DNA from 3 places in the Micromonospora sp. WMMA1976 genome. Region 3 is predicted to be linked to each of the others. Evidence: riboswitches for the same ligand, from Rfam matches in the RefSeq annotation. Region 3 holds a riboswitch; each other region holds the start of a gene.
The links. Region 3 has a riboswitch for cyclic di-AMP ahead of O7546_RS21285 (hypothetical protein). Riboswitches for the same ligand answer to the same signal wherever they lie in the genome.

Region 1 (5,349 bases), 1.7 Mb from region 3:
CCAGAGACCGTCGGCGGTGATCACCGGGGAGACCGGGTGGACGCGGGGGCCACCGTCGGCGCGGACCGTGGCGAGGTAGCCGAAGCCCGGCCCGTACTGCTGCATCAGGAGGCGGATCTCGTCGGCGAGGCGGGGCTCGTCGGCGGCGAATTCGGACCAGGAAGCCATGTGGACACTCTATCGAACACGTGTACGAAGATGTAGTGCGACACGCAGGTCACCCGTACCGGTCGCTATGGTGTTCCGATGCTGCTCTCCGACCGCGACCTGATCTCCGAGATCAAGGCCGGCACGCTCGCGCTGGAGCCCTTCGAGCCCACGCTGGTGCAGCCGTCGAGCATCGACGTACGCCTGGACCGGCTGTTCCGGGTCTTCAACAACCACCTCTACACGCACATCGACCCGTCGGTCCAGCAGGACGACCTGACCTCGATGGTGGAGGTGCCCGAGGGCCAGCCGTTCGTGCTGCACCCGGGCGAGTTCGTGCTCGCCTCCACGCTCGAGGTGATCTCGCTGGGCGACCAGCTCGCGGGCCGGCTGGAGGGCAAGTCGAGCCTGGGGCGGCTGGGGCTGCTGACCCACTCGACAGCCGGTTTCATCGACCCCGGCTTCTCCGGTCACGTCACGCTGGAGCTGTCGAACGTGGCGAACCTGCCGATCACGCTCTGGCCGGGCATGAAGATCGGCCAGCTCTGCATCTTCCGGCTCTCCTCGCCGGCCGAGCACCCGTACGGCTCGGCCGTCTACGGCTCGCGTTACCAGGGGCAGCGCGGTCCGACGCCGAGCCGGTCCTGGCAGAGCTGGCGCACCTGGCCGACGCGCTGACGGCACGGCCGGGGCCCCGCCGTCACCGGCGGAGCCCCGGGCCACGACCTCAGCCGGGACGGCCGTAGCTGTTGATGTCGCCGTCGTCGACCCGCTTCATGGTGATGGGCTTGCCGGACTGGGAGGCGTGCACCACCCAGCCGTCGCCCACGTACATCGCCACGTGGTGCAGGTCGCTGTAGTAGAAGACGAGGTCACCGGCGCGCAGCTCGGCGCGGCTGATCCGCTTCGTCACGCCGTGCTGCTGGCGCGCGTTGTGCGGCAGCGAGACCCCGCCCTTGGCCCAGGCCGCCAAGGTGAGGCCCGAGCAGTCGAAGTGGTCGGGCCCGGCCGCGCCCCAGACATAGATCTTGCCGATCTGGGCGCAGGCGAACTTGACCGCCGCCCCGGCCGGGCCGCCGGGGTAGCCGGCCGGGCACGGCGCCGGGCGCAGCGGGCCGCCGCCGCCCTTGCCGTACACCTTGAGCCGCAGCTTCTCCAGCTTGGCGATCTCGGCGTCGATCTGCTTCTTCTTCGCCGCGAGCTGGGCCTCGGTACGGGCCAGCCCGGCGATCATCTCGTCCAGCGGCTTCTTCTTCGCCGCCAGTTCGTCGCGCAGCGCGGCGACGGAGCGCACCTGCTCGTGCTGGCGGTGCGCGAAGCGGTCCAGCAGTTCCAGGCCGGTGACCAGGTCACCGGGTGAGCGGCTGCCCAGCAGCGCGTTCACTGTGGAGAGGTTGTCGCCCTTGTAGGCGTCGGCGGCGAGTCCGCCGACCTGACCGAGCGCGGCGTCCACCCGGGCCTGGAGGGGTGCGATCTGCCGGCCGAGCGCGTCGGCCTGCTTGCGCCGCGCGGCGAGCTGCTCGCGTACGGCGTTGACCTGTTCGATGACCGGTTCGAGCTTGTTCCAGTCGCGGTCGATCTGGGCCTCAATCTCGGCGACCGAGGGTTCGGCGTGTGCCGCAGTGGCGCCGCCGGTCAGAACGACTGCGGTGCCGACCAGCGCGGCGAGGGCGGTGGTGAAGCGGGACCAGCGGGAACGCGGCGCGACGCTGGACCGGTCGGTGGACCGGTTCGACGACGGCCGCGGGGCATGGAGTGCCACCGGGCGTCCGTACTCCTTCTTCCGTACCGCCTACCGGGTTAGCTGACGGATTCGGGCGGGAAGGGAGCCGCCCTACCGCATCGCTGCGGATTCACCCCAGGTACCTGGTTCCCCGGCTCGCCCGGAGGCGACTCGGCGGTGTCGGACCGTCACCGACCGGGTTGGACGGTGAGACGTGCGGCCGACGATTCACCAGAGTAGGGACCACCGTTATCGATCCGCAACTTCCAGCGACGTGACACTCCGTACGCGATGAAGGGCCACACCCGGAGCGGAGGTGAAATTTTCTTTCAAGGCTGATTACTCGCTGGAAAGGTATTGACCCCCGCGGGTGTGCGGAGTGAGGGTGGAGACGCAGTGACACCCATCCCTGTCCAGGAGGTTCGATGCACCTCTCCGCCCCGCCGTCGGGCAGACGGATACTGCTCGCCGCCGCAGTGGCGACAGCCACCGCGCTGGCGACGACCGGCCCGGTGACCGCCGCGCCGGACACGTCCGCGCCCGCGAGCGACAGGCAACAACAATACGCCGCCGCGGCGGCCGAGTACGGCGTGCCGCAGAACGTGCTGCTCGGTGTCTCCTATCTGGAGTCCCGCTGGGACACCCACCCCGGGCAGCCGAGCACGAGCGGCGGCTACGGCCCGATGCACCTGACCGACGCCGCGCACATCCTCGCCATGCCGGGCAGCGCCCACGTCGACGAGGACGAGGACCCGCGCGGCGACGACTCCCGGCCGCTGAAGCTCGACCCGGCCACCGCCGCCGCGCCGGAGCGGGAGACCCCGCTGCCGCCCGCCTCGCTCCAGACGCTCGACGCCGCCGCCGCGCTCACCGGGCTCGACGCGGGCACGCTGCGCACCGACCCGGCCGCGAACATCCGCGGTGGCGCGGCGCTGCTGGCGTCGTACCAGAAGGCTCTGGGTGGGCCGGTCGGCGCCGGCACCGACCCGGCGGCCTGGTACGGCGCGGTGGCCCGGTACTCCGGCGCGGACACCTCGGACGCCGCGGCGGCCTTCGCCGACGAGGTCTACGACCAGCTCGGCCAGGGCGCCAGCCGCACCACCGACGACGGCCAGCGGGTCACGCTCGCCGCCACCGCCGCGCAGCCGGACCGCTCCCGGCTGGCCCGCCTCGGCCTGCGCAACGCCGAGCGGCCGGACGGGCTGGAGTGCCCGGTACGGCTGGCCTGCGAGTGGATCCCCGCGCCGTACGAGCAGCTCAGCGACGACCCGGGCGACTACGGCAACCACGACCTGGGCGACCGGCCGAAGCAGCAGAAGATCGAGTACATCGTCATCCACGACACCGAGGGCTACTTCGGCCCGAGCGTCGACCTGGTGAAGCGGGCCGACTACCTGGGCTGGCACTACACGCTGCGCTCGGTGGACGGCTACATCGCCCAGCACATCAAGACCAAGGACGTGGGCTGGCACGCCGGCAACTGGTACGTCAACGCCAAGTCCATCGGCCTGGAGCACGAGGGCTTCGCCGGTCAGGGCACCTGGTACACCGAGGCGATGTACCGCACCTCCGCCAAGCTGGTGCGGCACCTGGCGCTCAAGCTCGGCATCCCGATGGACCGGCAGCACATCATCGGCCACGACAACGTGCCCGGCATCACCGCCGCCAACGTGGGCGGCATGCACTGGGACCCGGGACCGTACTGGGACTGGTCGCACTACTTCGACCTGATGAAGGCGCCGTTCCGCAGCACCGGCACGCCCCGTACCGGCCTGGTCACCATCGACCCGGACTTCGCCACCAACCGGCCGGCGTTCACCGGCTGCAACCAGCAGCCGCCCGGTGTCCCGACGCCCCGGCCGCCGGCCGAGCCGTGCCCGTCGCGCGGCTCCTCCGCAGTGATCCTGCGGACCGCGCCGAGCCCGGACGCCCCGCTCGTCAACGACCTCGGGCTGCGCCCGGACGGTACGCCGGACACCATGTACATCTCCGACCACGGCGCCCGCGCCTCCGCCGGTCAGACGTACGCGCTCGCCGGCCGGCAGGGTGACTGGACGGCGATCTGGTACCTCGGCCAGAAGGCGTGGTTCCTCAACCCGGCCTCCGCGCCGACCGCCAAGTGGGCCACCGGCTTCGTGGTGACCCCGCGGCCCGGCAAGGCCACCATCCCGGTGTACGGGCGGGCCTACCCGGAGCAGGCCGCCTACCCGGACACCATCCCGTACCAGACCATCTCGCCGCTGCAGTACACGTTCGCCGCGGGCCAGCGGTACGCGGTCGGCGGGGTGCTGCCCGGCGAGTACTACCGGGCGGTCTCGTTCGACGGTTCGGCACCGGGTGACCGGACCGTGGTCCGCGGCAAGAACAAGTACGTGCAGGTCCAGTTCGGTCACCGGATCATGTTCGTGAACCTGGACGACGTGCTGGTCCTGCCGTCCCCGGTCGGCACGCCAAGCTGACCTCTCCACGAGAACGCGAAAGCCCCCGGTCCCTGCGGACCGGGGGCTTTCCGTGTGACAGGGGTCAGGCGACCCGGACGAAGCCGGCGAGCGGCTGGGTGCTGATGCTCGACACCTGGACCGGTTTGCCGGTCCGTGGCGCGTGCACCATCACCCCGTTGCCGAGATAGAGCCCGACGTGGTGCAGGTCGGAACCGAAGAACACCAGGTCACCCGGTCTCGCCTCGGAGCGGGACACCTTGCGGCCCTCGTTCCACTGCGCGCCGGTGAAGTGGGTCAGCGAGATGCCCGCCGCCTTGTACGCGTACTGGGTGAGGCCGGAGCAGTCGAACGAGTTCGGGCCGGTGGCGCCCCACACGTACGGGTCGCCGACCTGGGCGCAGGCCGTCTTGATGGCGGTCCGCGCGGCGCTGCTCACCACACCGTCGATCTTCGGGCAGCCCGCCGGGCGGATCGAGGTCACCGGGAGCATGGCGGTCAGCCGCTTGATCTCCGAGTCGATCTGCTTCTTCTTCGCCGCGAGATCGTTCTGCTGCTTGATCTCCAGCGCGATCAGCGCGTCGAGCTTCTCCTTCTGCCTGTTGTACTCGTCGCGCACCTTGAGCACACCGGCGATCTGGCGGCGCTGGTCGTCGGCGATCCGGTCCAGCATGACCAGCTGCTCGGCCAGCGTGCCCGGCTTGGTGTTCACCAACAGTGCGCCCAGCTCCTGCGACGGGCCCTGGATGTAGTACCGGGCCGCGATGTCGCCGACCTTGTTCATGGCGAGCGTGGAGGCCAGCTCCAGCGGCACCATCTTGTCCTTCAGCGCCTTGGACTTCTTCTGGTTGGCGCGAAGCTGCGAGCGGACCTTGTTGAACTGCTCGATGGTGGGTTCGAGCTGCTGCCACTGCTTGTCGATCTGCGCGTCGATCTCGTCCACCGACGGCGCCGCGTGCGCCGGGGCGGTCAGCATTCCGGCGCCGACCGCGGCGGCCGCGACCAGGGTGACCAGACCGTGTACCACCCGTCGGAACCCGG
Region 2 (5,349 bases), 2.9 Mb from region 3:
TCGCGCTGGACCTCGCCCGGCGCCGGTTCCGGCCGCCCGCCGGAGGTGGACCGGTCGGCCGGGCGCTGCGCCGCCACCAGCCCGAGTTCGTGCTGCACTTCTCCGCTCCGCCCGGCTCGGAGTACCAGGTCACCATGTGGCTGCCGTACCTGGAACGGATCGGCCGCCCGTTCATGGTGGTGCTGCGCGAACCGGAGCACCTGCCCGCGGTGGCCGCCGCCACCCGCGCCCCGGTCGTCCTCTGCCCCACGCTGAAGGCGCTGGACGAGGCGCTGGTGCCCAGCCTGCGGGTCGCCTTCTACGTCAACCACGGCGCGAAGAACGCCCACCTGATCCGGTTCAGCCGGCTCACCCACGTGCAGCTGCACCACGGCGACAGCGACAAGGCCCCCAGCGCCAACCCGGTCTCGGCCATCTTCGACAAGATCTTCGTGGCCGGTCAGGCCGCGATCGACAGGTACGCCCGCGCCGGCGTGGAGATCCCCGCCGACAAGTTCGTCGTAGTCGGCCGTCCCCAGGTCGAGGCCATCGAGGTACGCCGCGAGCCGGTCACCCCGCCGACGCACCCGACGCTCCTCTACACGCCCACCTGGACCGGGCACCACGCCGACGCCAACTACTGCTCGCTGCCGGTGGCCGAGACGCTGATCCGCCGGCTGATCGACAGGGGTGCCGTGGTGATCCTGCGCGCCCACCCGTACACCGGCAAGAACCCGGCCTCGGCCCGCCAGCTCGCCCGGCTCACCGAACTGCTCGCCGCCGACCGTGCGAAGACCGGCCGGCCGCACCTGTTCGGCGCCGCCGCGAGCCGCGAGCTGACGCTCACCGAGTGCGTCAACCGCGCCGACGCGCTGGTCTCCGACGTCTCCGGGGTCATCTCCGACTGGCTCTACTCCGGCAAGCCGTACGCGGTCACCGACACCGGCGCCGACGGCGAGCACTTCGTCGAGCGGTTCCCGCTCGCGGCGTCCGGCTACGTGCTGCGGCGCGACATGTCAAACGTGGACGAGGTGCTCACCGACCTGCTGGACGCCGACCCGAAGGCGGCACAGCGCTGGGCGGCGCGTACCCGCTACCTGGGCGACTTCCCCGCCGACGCCTACGCCGAGGCGTTCCTCTCCGCCGCCCGCCGGCAACTGGAACCCGACTGGGCGGTCCCGGGGCCGCGCGCGGCCCGCTAGAAGCGCGAGCCGGCCCGTCGCGGGCCGGCTCGCCCGTTCAGAGGTACGGGTCGAGCAGGGCGAGCACCGCCTCCGGGTCCTCGACGTGCGCGTTGTGGCCCAGTCCCGGCAGCGTCGCCACCGGCACGCCCAGCTCCTTGAGCTGCGCGTCGGTCACCATCGGATCCGCCTCGCCGCGGGCCAGCAGCACCGGTACACCGGTGGCCGCCAGCAGCACCGGCAGCCGGGGCTCCCCGACCGCGAACGCGGCCGGGTCCATCGCGAGCCGCCAGCGGCCGTCCTCCCGCCGCAATCCCGCGTCCACCACCGGGTGGTCCGGGGCGAACAGCCCGGCGAGCCCTGATACCCGCAGGTAGCGCCGGGCCGCCTCGTCCCGGGTGGCGAACCAGGTGACCGGCCGGGCGGCCAGTTCCGCCGACTTCGCCAGCTCGGCCGGCGACCAGACCGCCTTGATGCCGAGCCCGACCACCGCGTCGACCGGGAGCCCGCGCTGCCGGGCCGCGAGCGCCAGCGCCACCACCCCGCCGAGCGAGTGCCCGAGCAGCACCAGCCGGTCGTCGGGGCCGAGCCGCACCGGCCCGAGCCCGTCCACCACGCGCTGGGCCAGCGCCTCGAACGAGTAGCCGGGCAGCGGCGGTGACCAGCCGTGACCGGCCAGGTCGGGGGCGAGCCAGCGGCCGGGCCAGCGGCGTTCCAGCAGCGGCGCCCAGGGCAGCCACACCTCGCCGGTGGCACCCATGCCGTGCAGGAGAATCAGGTGCCGCTTCCCCGTCGCATCGCCCATTGGCGCAGTCTGCCACCGCCCGCCCCGGACACGCGAGACCGAACCCCGCCGACCCCCTCGCTGCGGCTCCGGCCGCCCACACGCCGCCCTCACCCTCGATCTTGGAGTTGTGGCACCTTCCATAGCGGGCGAGCCGGGCATACTGGGTGCCACAAGTCCAAGATCGGCGCGCCAAGACGGCGTGAGGGCGGGGGCGGGACGAGGAAGGCCGGCGCCCCGGGTGGGGTGCCGGCCTTCGGGTGTGCGGGACGGTCAGGCGGAGTAGCCGCGGCTGGCGATCCAGTGCGCCAGGTCGATCGTGGTGACCCAGTACGACGGCAGCGACGGGTCGGCCGAGTCGGCGATCCGCACGGTCCGGCCGTCGTCCTTGTAGCCGACCACGGCGACGTAGTGGCCGCCCGGGAACGAGTGCCAGCCGCCGTTGGTGTCGGTGGCCGTACCGGCGACGTTCGCGACGACCCCGCGGCCGTTGCTGATCGCCTCGACCACGTCGGCCTGGAGGCGGTCCATCTGGGCCGGGGTGGCCGAGCCGGGAATCATGCGGGTCCGGTACGGGTTGCCCTTGACCTGCTGGTTGAGCACCCGGGTGGTGTCCTCGGCGGAGTTGGTGCCCATCTCGGTGGTGCCGAGAGGACCGGCGAGCGCGTCCTGGCTGCGCTCGATGCCGGCGGCGCTGAGCGCGTTGCGCACGGCGGCCGGGCCGCAGTAGAAGTAGTTGATCTGCGCCTGGTAGTCGTAGTCGAGCGACTTGCTCGACGGCGGCTTCGGCTTGGCCTTGGGCGTGGTGTCCGGGTCCGCCGTGGCCTTCGCGGACGGGGAGGCGCTCGGCGACGCGCTGGGCGCGGCGGAGGCGCTGGGCGGTACGGCGATGCGGGCCTCGCCGCGGCTGGCGGGCTGCTCGCCGAGACGGGCGGAGCCGAGGTCGGCGACCGCGGCGGTGTTCTCCTGGACCGGGGCGTCGTCACCGGCGGTGGCGACGGTTCCGGCACCGGCGGCCAGCACGAGCGCGGCGGCCGATCCGGCGATGATCTGGTACGGGCGTTCGGTGACGATCCGTCGCAGCTGACGCTTCAGGTGGTGCTTCACGAAATCCTCCACGGGGCGTGAGCGGCGCACGCCGGCCCGGCACGCGGAGGAACTCACACGTGCTGGCGGGGCCGGATGGCCGGGGGATCGGGAACGCCCGTGATGCCGGGCGCCCAGGGGGCGGTTGCCGGTCGCGCGTCAGGCGCGCGCGGGCACCGCTTCGCCGTGGAGGCGGGGGGACGATCGAGGGGTGGGCAAGAGGGGTTGCTCCTTCCGTGGCCGCCGACCGGGTTAGCTGACGGATTCGGGCGGGAAGTACGCCCTACCGCGGGCCGTGGGCCCGCGGATTCACCCCGATGGTGCTCATGGGTCCCCGGTTCGTGGAACACGATTAGGCGGGTCGGTGCGGCGTCGCCGTCGGCGATCGATTACCGCATCGGACGCGCCGACACTACCGGTGGGTATGTCCCATGCCAAGCGCTCCCACCTGCGTAAACGTGATCCGCGGTAACGGATTTCGGAACACCCGGTTACTGACTTCGCTCAATGGGACAAGCAGTTTCGACGGCGCCCGGCGGCGGAAAGCGGACAGACGGCGAGCACCCGACCGGCAATCGCGGGACTCGATGACCCGTTCTGCGCCCGGCGCCCGTTTCGGCGGCCCGGGTGACCGGGCTCACCATATTCCGGGTAACGATTCGGTCGAGACGGTCGTCTCAGCCGACCCGGGCCGGGCGCCAGCGGGCGTTGCGGACCGTCGCGGCCACCGGCACGGCGCTCGCCGTCGCGCTCCGGTACGCCGGGGCGGGCCGCAGCGCGGCGGTGGCCGCGTACGCCTCGGCGGCGAGCGTCCGGGCGGCCTCGGCGGCCAGTTCCGCGTCCCGCCAGGCCGTCCGCTCCCGCGCGGCGGCGCTCTCCCATCCGGCCCGGCGCCCGTCCCGGACGGTGCGGGCCAGCAGGATCTCCTGCTCGGCCGGGTGCCGGCGGGGATCCCATCCGTTGCGGCGGGCCAGCACGTCGGCGAGCTGACGGGCGGTCAGGTCGCCCCGCCAGTGCGCCGTCATGGCGGCGTGGTGCAGCCAGCGCTCCCGGGCCGCGTACTCGGCCGGGGTGCGCGGCGTGCGCGGGGCGGGCAGCGCGGCGGCACCGGCGAGGCGGCGGGCGGCGGCGTCCGCCTCGTCGTACGCGGTCCAGGCCCGGTCCGCCTCGTCCTGCGCGGCCAGCCACCGCTCCCGGCGGCGACGGGCCGTCTGGGCGGCTCCGGCGGCGGCCACCGCCACCTCCTCGGCGTACCGGACCAGGTCGTCACGGCGGGCGGCGTCGGCGTCGGCCGGTTCGGGGGCGGCCTCCGGCGCGGGGTCGCGTTCGGGCCGGGCGACGAGCGCGGCGAGCAGGCCGAGGGCGAGCAGCAGCAGGAAGGACCAGATGGCGGCGGCCTCGGGCACGGAGGTGAGGAAGTGGTACAGAGCGGTCTGGGACATGGTCGGCACCTCACGGGAAGGACCTGGCGGGAGGACCCGCACGACCTCGCCGGGGCGGGCCGGTGGCCGCCGGGGCGGGTGCGGGGATGACGTGCGAGTGGGTGCGGAGGACGGGCGCGGCCCGTGAGCGGGTCAGCGGGCGGGCGGGGCCCGCGGGCCGGCCGGTGCGGCGGCCCGTCCGGCCGGGACCGGCTGCGGTGCGGCCGGGGCGGCTGCCCGGGGCGCGGGCGCCGGCACCCCGGCGGGGAGGGCCTGCCGCTCGGCCACGCGGTCGACCTCCGGCCGCACGGCGGTCGAGGTGCCCGTGACCGGGTACGCCGAGACGGCGACCGCCGGGGCCGGGGCGGCAGCGGCGACACCGGCCGGCAGCGTGGCGGCGCCGAACGAACAGGCGACGACCACGGCGAGACTGGCGAGCATCCGGGCGGTCCAGCGCGCCACCCACCACACGGGGCAGGTGAGCGCGATCGGAAGCACGGGTACAAATTACCGCCGAACCCCCACGAACGCACCGCCGTACGGCGTGTCGCGGATCGACCGGCCGACGTGTGCGCGTGTCAGTGCGGGCGACGCCGCCCGGCGTACTCGATGTCCTCGGCCGGACCGGTGACGGACGCCGCGCCCCCGTCGGAGGCGGGCCCGGTGGCGGCCTCGGCGGGCGTGCGCGGAGCCGGCACGGCCGGTGCGGGCGACGCCGCGCGGGCCCGGCGGGACGGGCCGAGCAGGCGCATCATCGGTGTCTCCACCCAGCGGTGCAGCGCGGCGGCCAGCGCGAGCGTGATCACCAGGAAGCCCAGCACCGCGAGCGGGCCGCGCCAGCCGGGCAGGCCGGTCCCCCAGTGCCCGGTCAGCCGCAGCACGGTGACCATGACCAGCA
Region 3 (5,349 bases):
CCGGATCACCCGGCTGATCCGCCTGGCCGAGACGACAGGCGCCGGGGTGCTGGCCCGCTGCGGCGGCTGGCGGCCCCCGCACGCGCTGCTGCGCGCGCTGCGCCCGAGCATTCGCTGGATGCTGTTCGGCGACCGCTGCGACCCGGCGGACATCCGGTTGGTCACCTCCGCGGTGGCCCGGGCCACGCTGCGCTCGATCGGCGGTTTCCGCGCCTCGATCGGCGCCCAGCACCGGCTGGATACGCTCGCCGCGCTCGGCGGGCTGCCGGCCGCCGCGCTGGTCGGCGACCGGGACCGGCTCACGCCGCCGCCCTGCGCCGAGTCGATCGCGTCGGCGCTGCCCAGCACGGAGCTGACCGTCTGCCCGGGTGCCGGGCACATGCTGATGATGGAGCGCCCCGACGAGGTGAACGCGGCCCTCACCGGCGTGCTGGACCGGGTGCTGGCCGCCCGTCCCGCGACCCGCCTCTGAGCGTTCCCCACCTCCGGGCGGCACCGACGTACGCCACGTGCGCGGCATGCCCCGGCGTGCCGGTTGCCGGCGGCCCGTACCCTCATTCAGCCCGTCGTGCCCTCCGAACACAGGAGCATCCGCGTTGACCGACCAGACCACGCTGGACCGGGAGATCGCCGCCGAGCAGCGCCACCTCGACCGGGTGTACGCCCGGCTGGCCGAACTGCGCCGGTCGGCGGCCGACGCCGAGCGGGAGGGCTACCGGCTGGCCCGGGTCGGGAACTTCGGCGCGCTTGTCGAGCGGGACGCGATGGTCTTCCACGCCGCCCAGCGCCGACACGTGCTGGACGCCGAGCACGAGGGGCTCGTGTTCGGGCGGCTGGACCTGCGTACCGGGCAGGTGCTGCACGTCGGCCGCCTCGGGGTGCGGGGCGTGGACGCGGAGACGCTGGTGGTGGACTGGCGGGCGCCCGCTGCCGCCGCGTTCTACCAGGCGACACCGGCCGAGCCGCGCGGCGTGGTGCGCCGGCGCACGATCCAGTCCGCCTCCGAGAAGGTCACCCGGATCGAGGACGACCTGCTGGACCCGGAGGCCGCGCCGCCGGACATGGCGGTGGTCGGCGACGGGGCGCTGCTGGCCACGCTGTCCCGGGCCACCGGCCGGGGCATGCGGGACATCGTCGCCACCATCCAGCGCGAGCAGGACGAGGCGATCCGCTCCCCCGGCAACGGCGTCACGATCGTCTCCGGCGGCCCGGGCACCGGCAAGACGGCGGTGGCGCTGCACCGGGCGGCATACCTGCTCTACTCCGACCGGGCCCGGTACGCCGGCGGCGGCATCCTGGTGGTCGGCCCGTCCGGTGTGTTCGTCGAGTACATCGCCTCGGTGCTGCCCTCGCTCGGCGAGGAGACCGCCACGCTGCACTCGCTCGGCTCGCTGTTCCCCGGCCTGTCCGCGTCCCGCACCGACCCGCCGGACGTGGCGGCGGTGAAGGGATCGCTGCGGATGCGCCGGGTGCTGGAACGCGCGGTCCGCGACGCGGTGCCGGACTCCCCGGCCGAGCTGCGCCTGCTGTACCGGGGCGAGTTGCTGCGCCTGGAACGTCCCGCGCTGGACGCGATCCGGGAGCGGACGCTGGGCCGTGGGGCGCGCCGCAACGAGGTACGCCGGGCGGCGTTCGACGCGGTGCTCGCCGCGCTCTACGCGCAGGCCCGCACGCTGCGGGTGGGACGCCTGCCGGAGCAGCCCGCATTCGAGGACGAGATCATCGGGCGGCCCGAGTTCCGCGAGTTCCTCAAGGCGTGGTGGCCCCGGCTGCACCCGCGGCACGTGCTGGACTGGCTGGCCCGCCCGGACCGGCTGCGCCGCTACGCCGGGGGGATCCTCTCCTCGGCGGAGATCCGGCTGCTCGGCGACGCGTACCGGACGCTTGCGACCGAGGGGCTGACGGTGGCCGACATCGCGCTGCTGGACGAGCTGGACGCGTTGCTCGGCAAGCCGGTGCAGCGGGCCCGGCCCAAGCGCGACCCGTACCAGCTCGCCGGTGGCGTGCGCGAGCTGAGCACGTACGCCGACCGGCAGCGCGCCGCCCGCGCGGCGGCGCGGGAGCGTCCGGCCGACTACCGCGACTACGCGCACGTGGTGGTGGACGAGTCGCAGGACGTCTCGCCGATGCAGTGGCGGATGATCGGCCGGCGCGGCCGGCTGGCGTCCTGGACGGTGGTCGGTGACCCGGCGCAGACCGCCTGGACCGGCGACCCGCAGGAGCTGGAGCGGGCCCGTGACCAGGCGCTGGGCCGGCGTAAGCGGCACCGCTACGAGCTGACCACCAACTACCGCAACTCGGCGGAGATCTTCGCGGTGGCGGCGGCGGAGATCCGCCGCCTCTACCCGGACCTGCCGCTGCCCGACGCGGTGCGGTCCACGGGCGTGCCGCCGGTCGAGCGCACAGTGCCCGCCGCCGACCTGCCGGCGGCCACCGTCGAGGCGGCCGAGGCGCTGCTCGCGCAGGTGGAGGGCACCGTCGGCGTGATCACGCCGGTGCCGCGCCGGGACGAGGTGGCCGGCTGGCTGGGCGCGCTCGGCGCGGGCCGGCTCCAGGTCGTCACCAGCCTCCAGGCCAAGGGCATGGAGTACGACGGCGTGGTGCTGGTGGCGCCGGGCGAGATCCGGGCCGACCCCGGCTCGGGCGTCCGCACGCTCTACGTGGCGCTGTCCCGGGCGACGCAGCGCCTCACCACGCTCGACCCGGTGGGGTGACCGGCCCCGCCGCCACCCACAGTTCACTTGCATACATAGCGATGTGAACATACATTGGGCCGGGCCGGTACGCGGCAGGGAGGGTGTTGGCGTGGGCGCAGGTCATGACCACAGCGGCGCGGTGGCCAATGCGGCACACCGCCACGCAGGCCGCCTCTGGGCCGCGTTCGCGCTGCTCGCCGCCCTGATGGTGGTCGAGGCGGTGGCCGCCTTCACCACCGGCTCGCTGGCGCTGCTCTCCGACGCCGGGCACATGTTCACCGACGTCCTCGGCATCGGCATGGCCCTCGCGGCGATCACCGCCACCCGCCGGGCCGGCACCGACCCGCAGCGCACGTTCGGGCTCTACCGGCTGGAGGTGCTCGCCGCCCTCGCCAACGCCGTCCTGCTCGGTGCCGTCGCCATCTACGTCCTGGTCGAGGCGGTACGCCGGTTCGGCGAGCCGCCGGAGGTGCTGGCCGGACCGATGCTCGTGGTGGCGGTACTCGGCCTGCTCGCCAACATCGTCGCGTTCGCGCTGCTGCGCGCCGGGTCGAAGGAGAGCATCAACCTGCGCGGGGCGTACCTGGAGGTGCTCGGCGACCTGCTCGGCTCGCTCGGCGTGATCGCCGCCGCGCTGGTCATCGCGGTCACCGACTGGTGGTGGGCCGACCCACTCGTCGCCGTCGGCATCGGCGTGTTCATCCTGCCGCGCACCTGGCGGCTCGGCCGGGCCGCGCTGCGCATCCTGGTGCAGGCCGCGCCGGAGCACCTCCAGGTCACCGCCGTGCACGACCGGCTGGCCGCCGTACCGGGCGTGGCCGAGGTGCACGACCTGCACGTCTGGACCCTCACCTCGGGCATGGAGGTGGCCTCGGCGCACCTGACCACCGACCCGGGCGCGGACCCGGCCGGGGTGCTGGCCGCCGCGCGGGCCGCCCTGCACGAGGACTTCTCCATCGATCACGCCACGTTGCAGGTCGAACCCGGAGCGTCGGCCGGAGTGTGCGGCAAGACCGAGTGGTGATTAGGACACACTTAAATCACTGGGACTAATGTAGTCTTATGCCGGTTTTGCCCCGCCTAGTGGCGTTGCTCGACGGAGCCGCGCCCGGGCAGCGCCGGTAGTCTCGGTCGCGGCCGCACCCGCGGACGCCACCCGGCCCCGGTGGGGCGGCCGTCGCCTAATCGTCCGCAGGGACGAGCCGGGGAACCACGTACGTGGGGTGCATCCGCGTCAGCGGTAGGGATCTTCCGTCCCGAACCCGTCAGCTAACCCGGTCGGCGTTGACGGAAGGACGTGTGAATGCCCCCAGTGGCACCTGTACGACGGACGGCCGCCCGGTTGGCGGCCCTGCTCGTCGCGACGCTGACCCTCGGCGTCGCGACCGTTCCGGTCTCCCCCGCCTCCGCGGCGCCGGCGACCGGCCTGCTCGCTGCCGCGCCCGGCGGCAACGACGAGGGCGGCACGCCGGAACTGCGCGCCCAGCTCGACGCGGCCAGCAAGGGCTGGCTGGAGGCGAAGGCCGCGCTGAACCGGTCGGTGACCCGCCAGAAACAGCTCAACGACCAGCTCAAGACGGTCGGCGCCGAGCTTGCCGTCCGCGACGCCAAGGTCGGCGAGATCGCCGTCGTGGCGTACCGCAACGGCCGCCTGGGCACCGCCGGGGCGCTGCTCGGCAGCAGCAGCCCGGAGGGCTTCATGGACCGGGCCGCCGCCCTGGAACAGGTCGCCGCGCACGAGGACCGCACGCTGCGCGACCTGATCGCCACCCGCGACGAGGCCACCCGCACCCGCGCCCAGCTCGACGGGGAGATCCTCGAGCAGCGCAAGCAGGTGACGGTGATGGCCAAGCGCAAGGAACAGGCCGAGCGCGCCCTGGAGGTGGCGAACGACCGCGCGTCGCGCAGCAGCAGCGGCGGCGGCAGCGTCCAGGGCACCTCCAGCAAGAACGCGAAGCCGGCGCCGCGCAACTCGGACGGCTCCTGGCCGTCGGAGTCGTGCAGCGTCAACGACCCGACGCCGGCGAACGGCTGCATCACGCCGCGCACGCTGCACGCGCTGCAACAGGCGAAGGCGGCCGGCTTCACCAGGTACGTCTCGTGCCACCGGCCGAGCGGCTCGGGTGAGCATCCGAAGGGGCGGGCCTGCGACTTCGCCGCGCAGAAGAGCGGCTTCGGCGGCGTGGCCACCGGCGGTGACCGGACGTACGGCAACAACCTGGCCGCGTACTTCGTGCGCAACGCCGACCCGCTCGCCGTGCTCTACGTGATCTGGTTCAAGCAGATCTGGCTGCCCAGCAGCGGGTGGAAGTCGTACAGCGGCGGCAACGGCGACCCGTCCAGCGACCACACCAACCACGTGCACCTGTCGGTGTACTGAGCACGCCCCTGCAGGGTCGGCCGGATCAGACCGGCCGGCCCTCCAGGGTCGCGCCGAGGCGAGCCGCCAGGCCAAGGTGAGCCGCCCGGGCCTGGCGGAACGCGTACCCGAACAGCGGCGCCGGCGCGGTGAGCGTGATCTCCACGTCGATGCGTACCGTGCCGTCCGGCTCGTCGCGCAGGCGGGTGTGGTTGCGGACGGTCGTCGCGGGTTGCTGCCGCGCCACGGTGACGACCTCGTCCTCGCCCGCGACGAGCACGTCCGCCTGGTACG

Region 1: it holds a riboswitch for cyclic di-AMP, as region 3 does, so the genes downstream of both, O7546_RS29320 (C40 family peptidase) here and O7546_RS21285 (hypothetical protein) in region 3, are expected to answer to the same signal.
Region 2: it holds a riboswitch for cyclic di-AMP, as region 3 does, so the genes downstream of both, O7546_RS08220 (C39 family peptidase) here and O7546_RS21285 (hypothetical protein) in region 3, are expected to answer to the same signal.

Annotation. Positions count from the first base shown of each region.
Region 1 covers NZ_CP114912.1:6,337,397-6,342,745, reverse strand. The annotation lists gene O7546_RS29330 (pyridoxamine 5'-phosphate oxidase family protein) at 1-168, opposite strand, end outside; gene dcd (dCTP deaminase) at 247-825, shown strand; gene O7546_RS29320 (C40 family peptidase) at 875-1,909, opposite strand; cyclic di-AMP (ydaO/yuaA leader) riboswitch at 1,923-2,057, opposite strand; gene O7546_RS29315 (peptidoglycan recognition family protein) at 2,296-4,329, shown strand; gene O7546_RS29310 (C40 family peptidase) at 4,394-5,349, opposite strand, start outside.
Region 2 covers NZ_CP114912.1:1,731,676-1,737,024, reverse strand. The annotation lists gene O7546_RS08230 (CDP-glycerol glycerophosphotransferase family protein) at 1-1,181, shown strand, start outside; gene O7546_RS08225 (alpha/beta hydrolase) at 1,219-1,965, opposite strand; gene O7546_RS08220 (C39 family peptidase) at 2,218-3,051, opposite strand; cyclic di-AMP (ydaO/yuaA leader) riboswitch at 3,257-3,399, opposite strand; gene O7546_RS08215 (hypothetical protein) at 3,708-4,472, opposite strand; gene O7546_RS08210 (hypothetical protein) at 4,605-4,949, opposite strand; gene O7546_RS08205 (acyltransferase) at 5,030-5,349, opposite strand, start outside.
Region 3 covers NZ_CP114912.1:4,656,315-4,661,663, forward strand. The annotation lists gene O7546_RS21270 (alpha/beta hydrolase) at 1-472, shown strand, start outside; gene O7546_RS21275 (AAA family ATPase) at 597-2,714, shown strand; gene O7546_RS21280 (cation diffusion facilitator family transporter) at 2,806-3,720, shown strand; cyclic di-AMP (ydaO/yuaA leader) riboswitch at 3,865-3,995, shown strand; gene O7546_RS21285 (hypothetical protein) at 4,000-5,076, shown strand; gene O7546_RS21290 (SRPBCC family protein) at 5,102-5,349, opposite strand, start outside.